One region of the Desulfovibrio sp. SGI.230 genome, then DNA from elsewhere that is predicted to be linked to it. Evidence: riboswitches for the same ligand, from Rfam matches in the RefSeq annotation. Region 1 holds a riboswitch; the other holds the start of a gene.
The links. Region 1 has a riboswitch for cobalamin ahead of ACQRAG_RS09570 (sirohydrochlorin cobaltochelatase). Riboswitches for the same ligand answer to the same signal wherever they lie in the genome.
Positions count from the first base shown of each region.

Region 2: it holds a riboswitch for cobalamin, as region 1 does, so the genes downstream of both, ACQRAG_RS08575 (anaerobic ribonucleoside triphosphate reductase) here and ACQRAG_RS09570 (sirohydrochlorin cobaltochelatase) in region 1, are expected to answer to the same signal.

Region 1 covers NZ_JBNPKS010000012.1:51,946-55,806, forward strand. The annotation lists gene ACQRAG_RS09565 (SAM-dependent methyltransferase) at 1-561, opposite strand, end outside; cobalamin riboswitch at 1,204-1,401, shown strand; gene ACQRAG_RS09570 (sirohydrochlorin cobaltochelatase) at 1,423-2,310, shown strand; gene ACQRAG_RS09575 (phenylacetate--CoA ligase) at 2,832-3,861, opposite strand, start outside.
Region 2 covers NZ_JBNPKS010000009.1:96,012-99,872, forward strand. The annotation lists gene nrdG (anaerobic ribonucleoside-triphosphate reductase activating protein) at 1-77, opposite strand, end outside; gene nrdD (anaerobic ribonucleoside-triphosphate reductase) at 70-237, opposite strand; gene ACQRAG_RS08575 (anaerobic ribonucleoside triphosphate reductase) at 277-2,532, opposite strand; cobalamin riboswitch at 2,730-2,906, opposite strand; gene larA (nickel-dependent lactate racemase) at 3,262-3,861, opposite strand, start outside.

The DNA.
Region 1 (3,861 bases):
GGCCTTGTCCACGCTGAACACGCGGCAGCCCAGCCGCCCCAGCACCCAGGTCCAGCCGCCCGGTGCGGCGCCCAGGTCGATGCACAGTTCCCCCGGCGCGGGCGTGCGCCCGGTCAGGGTGAAGACTTCCCACAGCTTGAGGTAGGCGCGGCCCGGCGGGTCCTCGCGGTTCTCCACGAACTGCACTTCCCCGTCGGCAAAGGGCGAGGTGGTGCACGGCGAGGCCAGCATCAGGTCTTTTTCCCACAGGGTGAAGGCCCCCAGCGGTGCGGACGGGGCGGGCGTGCCGAAGTGCAGGGGCCGTGCCGCTACGTAGGGCAGCTGCTCCTGCATAAGGCGCAGACGCCGCACATGTCCGCCAAGGGTGGGGATGTGCGCCCGCCAGTTGCGCTGCAGGGCCGAGAGCTGCCGTGCCCCGCTGCCGATGGAGGTGATGGGGATCCAGCGCGGTTCCGTCCAGACGTTCTGGGCCCAGGCCGCGGGCTCCGTGCCTCTGGCCAGCACCAGACGGCCACGCACGGTGATGACGCGGTCCCCCAGCTCTTCCAGCAGGGGCTGCATGTAGTCACGCGCCGCCACCTGCACGCTGAAATCTTCTTTGGGCAGGGCCGAACGGGGCAGGTCGGGCCAGCGACGGGCCAGGAGCACCTGCTCCTGCTGCCGGGCCTCGCGCCGCTGTTCCCGGCGCTCCTGCCGCCAGCGGGGCAGGGCATGGGCCTCCCCGGCGGCATGTTCCGGCTGTTCCGCCTTCTTGCCCCAGCCCGTTTTGGCCCGGGCGGGAGCCTGCGCTGCCGGCTCCCCGGAAACACGACGCCCGGAACGGCGGGACGGGCCTTGCCTGTCCGCGCCCTGCTCCGGGCTGGCCTTGCCCCCGCTGCGACGGCGGGGCGCTGAACGTTTTTTCTCTTCCCTGTCGGCTTCCTGCGGGGCCTGCTCCTCATGGAGGGCGCCACGACGGGGCGCGGGAAATGATCGACTGTGCGTACTCATGTGATCAGCATAGCCCAAAGCCCGGACAAGGCCAAGCGTCCGCCAGCCTCCTTCGGCGACGGGGATGGCCCGAGCGGCGAAAAAAAGCAGGGCCGTCCTCCCCTCGCGGACCAGCGCCGCCCGTGACGCAACGGCCGGACAAAAGGAGCCTTCCCCCCGCATCTCCCGGACAGCGCAGGCTTTTACTTTTCCGCCCGGCTTGACTTTTGTGCCCCAAACCGTTTCTGATGGCGCATCCATGCGGGGAATTCCGTGCAAATCGGAAACAGTCGCGCTGCGGTAAGAGGGTACGGAGCTTCTTTGGCGACACGCCACGACAGCCAGCCGTCACGGTGAAGGCGAAGCAAAGGCCCGGAGGCATGCCTCCCCATTCCCTCAAGTCCGAATACCCGCTCCATCCCTAACCTTTCAACGCGTCATTGAGGAGGTTCCATGCGTCGCATCCCCACAACATCCCTGCGCTCCACGCTGCTGGCCCTGCTGCTCACCCTCTGCCTGGCCCTGCCTGCCCTGGCGGCCCAGAAGGAAGGCCTGCTGCTGGTGGCCTTCGGCACCAGCGTGCCCGAGGCCCAGCCCGCCCTGACCGCCATCGACAAGGAATTCAAGGCCGCCTTCCCCCACAGCCCCGTGATCTGGGCCTATACCTCCAGCATCATCCGGGCCAAGCTGGAAAAGAAGGGCGTGCACATCGGTGACGTGGCCGCCGGTCTGGAAGAGCTGGCCCGGCAAAAGGTGGACGTGGTGCGCGTCCAGTCCCTGCATGTGGTGGCCGGGGAGGAATTCAGCGAGATGGAGCGCCTGCTCGTCAGCTGGCTGGTCCGCCATCCCGACAGTTTCAAGGCCGTCTATCTGGGCCGCCCGCTGCTGGAATCCCGGCAGGATGCCGAAGATGTCTGCCGCGCCGTCCTCGGCGCCACCGAAGGCAAGCGCAAGTCCGGCGAGCTGCTGGCCCTCATGGGCCACGGCCAGAGCCACGGCCGGGGCGACATGATCATCGAAGGCATGCGCGCCACCCTGGCCGATGCCGACAACCTGGCCGTGCTGGCCACGGTGGAAGGCTCGCACGGTTTCGACCAGGTGCTTGCCGCCATCAAGACCAGCCGCGCGTCCGTCATCTGGCTCCAGCCCTTCATGGTGGTAGCCGGGGACCATGCCCGCAACGACCTGGCCGGTGACGAGTCCGATTCCTGGGCCTCGCAGATCCGCGCCCTGGGCCTCACCCCCCGCCCCGTACTCACCGGTCTGGGCGAGCTGCCCGGCGTGCGCGCCGTCTTCGTGCGCCATGCCCGCGACAGCCAGGACGATCTGCTGAAGCAGTAAGACAAGATGCTGCCAAGGGGAGACGGGGCCCCTTTTGGAAAAGGGTCTCCCTTCTCCCCTTGGAACCCCTCTTCCCCCCTAAAACTTTTTCTCCGGTCCGGCCGGATGGTCCCCGTCGCTGTCTGAGAGGGCAAGGCATTCGGCACAGGACAGGCAGCCCGCAGCCCCGCCAGCCAGACGGTCGCAGACGCGAGGATCATAGATTCAGCCAATAGAAAAGGACGCCACGCATGGCGTCCTTTTCTATTGGCTTTTTTAGGTGCCCCACACTGGGCGACCGTTTATCGAAGTTCCTGGCCGTTCCCTTCCCATGAAAAAACAATCATATCTCCCCGGCCCGCTTACTGTCCCCTTCTTCCGCGCGCCCTGGGGACGGACGCACGAAGAAAGCCCGCCGTGGTCAGGCGGACCGTCACTGATCAGAACAAAAGTTTTTGGGAGGGATGGGGGGAGCTTGAGGGGGGAAGGGGCGACCTTTTTTCAAAAAGGGCCCCTTCCCCCCTCAAAAAACAACCACCGCCCTAGCGCAGGTCGGTGACGCGCTTGGACTTGCTGAAGGTACGGGGCAGGCTGGCGTGGTCGGCGAGCTTCACGGCCACGCGGGCCAGCAGGGACTTGTGCAGACGCTGTTCCAGCGCGGCCACCAGCTGGGCATCGCCGCCGGAGGTGGCGCCCTGGGCGCGTTCCACGGTCAGGGTCATGTGGTCCAGCGAGCGGTCGTCGCGGGTCAGTTCCACATGATATTCGCCGCCCAGTTCGGGGAAGGCGCCGATGACGTCCATGATCTGGCCGGGGTAGATGTTGACGCCGCGGTAGATGATCATGTCGTCGGAGCGGCCGAGGATGCGGTCATGGCGGGGCATGCTGAGGCCGCAGGGGCAGTCGCCGGGCAGCAGGCGGGACAGGTCGTGGGTGCGGTAGCGCAGCAGGGGCACGGCCTCCTTGCGCAGGCTGGTGACCACCATCTCGCCCACTTCGCCTTCGGGCACGGGCTGCAGGGTCTCGGGATCGAGGATCTCGATGATGAACATGTCGGCCCAGTAGTGCAGGCCGTTGTGCTCGTCGCAGTCGATGGCCGTACCGGGGCCATACATCTCGGTCATGCCCGCGATGTCATAGCTGCTTTCCAGCCCCAGCTTGCTCTCGATGGCCAGACGCATCTTTTCGCTGCGGATCTCCGAGCCGCAGATGACCTTGCGCAGCTTGAGCTTGTCGCGGATACCGGCGCGCTCCACTTCTTCGGCCAGCAGCAGGGCCATGGAGGCCGTGGCGCCGAAACAGGTGGAGCCCATGTCGCGCAGGAGCTGCAGATGCATCTCCAGGTTGCCGGGGCCTACGGGGATGGTGAGCATGCCGAAGCGCTCGCTGCCCAGCTGGAAGCCAGCACCGGCCGTCCACAGGCCATAACCCACGGCCACCTGCATGCGGTCCATGGGGGTCAGGCCCGCCATCTCGTAGCAACGGGCCATCTGCAAGGTAAAATTATTCACGTCATTGGCCGTGTAGGCCAGGATCTTGCGCTTGCCCGTGGTGCCGCTGGAAGCATGGATG
Region 2 (3,861 bases), on a different contig from region 1:
GTGAAGACCACGTAGCGCAGTCCGGGACCGTCTACGATGGACTCTTCCACAATACCGCTGATGCGGAGCCTAGGCATGCTTGACGCGGTCGCGTTCTTCGGCACGCTTGGCGTTGTTGAAACGGTCAAGCGTCCCCACCAGATAGCCGGTGATGCGGCGCACGCGTTCAAAAGCCACGCCTTCGCCCACCATTTTCACTTCGGCTTTGGTCTCGGTCAGTTCAGATTTCATCAGCATGGTCCAGGCTCCTCCTCTTGGGGTAAAAAGTGACGGAAACTAACGGCAGCAGTTGGGCATGTGCGGATACTTGCGGCGCAGCATCTTGAGCGTTTCCTGACTCACGGCCTCGCCCTCCTTGCGCCCGCAGCGGGGGCACTGGCCGTTGATGACGCCCACATAGCCGCACACAGGGTCGCGGTCCAGCGGATGGTTGATGGATCCGTAGCCCACACCCTTGTCGTGCATGAAACGGATGATGGTCTCAAAGGCTTCCAGGTTCTTGCAGGTATCGCCGTCCAGCTCCACATAGGTGATATGACCGGCATTGGTGAAGCTGTGGTAGGGCGCTTCCAGCTCGATCTTGCGGAAGGCCTTGATGGGGAAATACACGGGCACGTGGAAGGAGTTGGTGTAGTACTCCCGGTCCGTAACTCCCTTGATGACGCCGTACTTCTTGCGGTCCAGGGCCACGAAGCGGCCGCTCAGACCTTCGGCAGGCGTAGCGATCAGGGTAAAGTTGAGATGCGTCTTGACGGCTTCGTCATCGCAGCGCTTGCGCATGTGTTCCACGATGCGCAGGCCCAGCTTCTGGGACTCTTCGCTCTCGCCGTGATGCTTGCCGGTCAGGGCCACCAGGGTCTCGGCCAGACCGATGAAGCCCACGGTCAGGGTGCCGTGCTTGAGCACTTCGGCCACGCTCTCGTCCCAGTCCAGCTTTTCGGAATCCAGCCAGATGCCGTTGCCCATCAGGAAGGGATAGTTGCGCACCTTCTTGGAGCACTGGATGTCGAAGCGGTGCAGCAACTGACGGAACACCAGGTCGATCTGATCGTCCAGCAGCTGGAAGAAGCGGTCCAGATCGCCCTTGGCCTCGATGCCCAGACGGGGCAGGTTGATGGACGTGAAGCTGAGGTTGCCGCGGCCGCAGGTCACCTGGCGGTCGGGGTCGTACACGTTGCCCAGCACGCGGGTGCGGCAACCCATGTAGGCCACTTCGCTGTTGTAGTCACCGGGCTTGTAGTACTGCAGGTTGAACGGCGCATCCAGGAAGCTGAAATTGGGGAACAGACGCATGGCCGAGGTCTTGATGGCCATCTTGAACAGGTCGTAGTTGGGGTCGCCTTCGTTGTAGTTGACGCCTTCCTTGACCTTGAAGATCTGCACCGGGAAGATGGAGGTCTCGCCGCTGCCCAGACCGGCCTGGGTGGCCAGCAGCAGGTTGCGCACCACCATGCGGCCCTCGGCGGAGGTGTCGGTGCCGTAGTTGACGGAGCTGAAGGGCACCTGCGCACCGGCGCGGGAATTCATGGTATTCAGGTTGTGCACGAAGGCTTCCATGGCCTGGTAGGTGCGGCGGTCGGTGATGCGCAGGGCTTCCTCGGCGGCGTAGGCATGGGCGGCACGCACCAGATCGCGCTCGTTCTCGGCCACCAGGCCTTCCATGCGCTTGCCCAGTTCGTCCACATCGGCCATGCGGATGGCGGGCATCACGGGCAGCAGGATCTGCTGGCTGAATTCCTCGGCCTGGGCGGCATCCATGCCGGTCCTGATGCGCACGAAGGCGGTGAAGGCATGGCGGTATTCCTTGCGGAAGGTCTTGGCCACGCCGCCGGCCATGGCGTAATCGAAGTGCGGCACGCTCTGGCCGCCGTGCATCTCGTTCTGGTTGGCCTGGATGGCGATACAGGCCAGGGCGGAATAGCTCTCGATGGAATTGGGCTCGCGCAGATGGCCGTGACCGGTGGAGAACCCGTTGCGGAACAGCGGGATCAGGTCGATCTGGCAACAGGTCTCGGTGAGCATGTAGAAATCCTTGTCATGGATATGGATGTCACCGTTGATGTGCGCGGCCGAGGCGTCCTTGGGCAGGACATAGTTGTCGGTGAAATACTTGGCCCCTTCGGAACCGTACTTGAGCATGGTGCCCATGGCCGTATCGCCGTCGATGTTGGCGTTCTCGCGCTTGATGTCTTCTTCGATGGCGGGCGCGTAGGTCAGGGTCTTGTAGATCTCCATCAGGTACGATTCCGCGTTGCGGCGCTTGGTGTGCTCGGCGCGGTACAGGATGTAGGCCTTGGCGGTCTTGGCGTAATCGTACTGGATCAGGGTCTCTTCCACCACGTCCTGGATCTCTTCCACATGGCGGAGGTTCTGGGCTTCGAGCTTGCGGCAGACCTTTTCGGTGACGAACAGGAGATCCGTGGGGGACATGTCCTCGCCGGACGCCTTGTTGGCCTTGGTAATGGCATTGAGAATCTTGACGGAATCAAAGGCGACCTCGGTCCCGTCCCGCTTGATGATGCTCGCAAGCATGTTTTCCTGCTCCAGATCCAAAGATATTTGTTTTCCTGACCCGTTTTAGGGTCAACACAAAAGACCCTCCCTGTAGGGGAGGTCTCAGGCCCTGAAAAATCGCGAAAAAAAGGTGGAAAAAAGATACGGACGCCCGTCGACAGAGTGTCATGACGTCCCTTCCCAGCGGCAAAAACCCGTTGCCGTGAGGCTGTCCCCATGGACAAGCGGCAGAAGCAGGTCTTCCGGCTCGTCACCCTGCTCCCGGCCTTCCCGGCGGTTGCCAGTGGCACACGGGGGGAGCAGGTTCTGCGACTTACGGCGGCGGGTCCGCTCCCGGATCTCACGGGATTCCCGATGAAGCTCGTAGCAGCGCTTCTGCCCGCTCAAGATGGCAAAAGGTGCCCCAACTGTCAACACAGAGTTTTTGTAAGTATTTTACAACACTTTGAAATAATTGTAAAAAATCACAAGTCTGCGCCAAGACAGGCAATTTGCCAAAGTCCGCGCCAATTCTGGGCTGGCGGGATTTTTGAATCCGCAGACCACTCCGCCTGCGTCGTTTTTCACAACTTGCCGCCCTGCCGGAGCCCCCTTTTCCGCATAAAAAAAGGGCTCTCCTCCGGGAAGCGGGTCCCCTGCCAGACGCCCCTGCCGGATAACACAGCCCGCGTACGGACCGCGCATCCGGCGGGGCCCCGGTTTCAACCGGCGCGGGTACCCGAAGGTGCCCACGCCAGCCTGTGGTCGCTAGACCGCCAGCTTGGGCAGGGTCGAGGCGCCGTGCGGCATGATGATGGTGCGCACGTCCAGCTCCTGTCCCAGGAAATGGCGGGCCTTGTCCAGGGCCTCGTCCAGGCTATGGCAGACATGCATCTTCGTCTTGCCGAACAGGGCGGCATCCATGTCCGTCACCAGGATGAGGTTGTGTTTCTCGGCCGCCTCGGCAAAGAGGAAGCCCACATAGCTGCCGATGGAAAAAGTATCGCGCAGGGCCTTTTCACGGGCCTGCATGTCGCTGTAGGCGCAGATCTGCGTCTCCACATCGGGGTTGCCGAAGCCTTCGGAGCAGCGGGAAAGCAGGATCATGGTCCCGCCCGGCTGCACGGCGCTCAGGGCGTTGCTCAGCAGCTTGATGGTCTGGTAAAGGTTGATGTCCTTGGGGTAGCCGCCCGCGCTGGCCACCACCAGGGGCGTACGCTCGGGGATGGTCACGCCTTCCATGCTGTCCACCAGACGACAGGCCGCCGCATGGGACTGGACCCAGTCACCGGCAAAGGCCTTGATGATGCGGTAATCGTCATTGACCACCACATTGAGGCCGAAGCAGGGCCGGGCCATGGCCGCGGC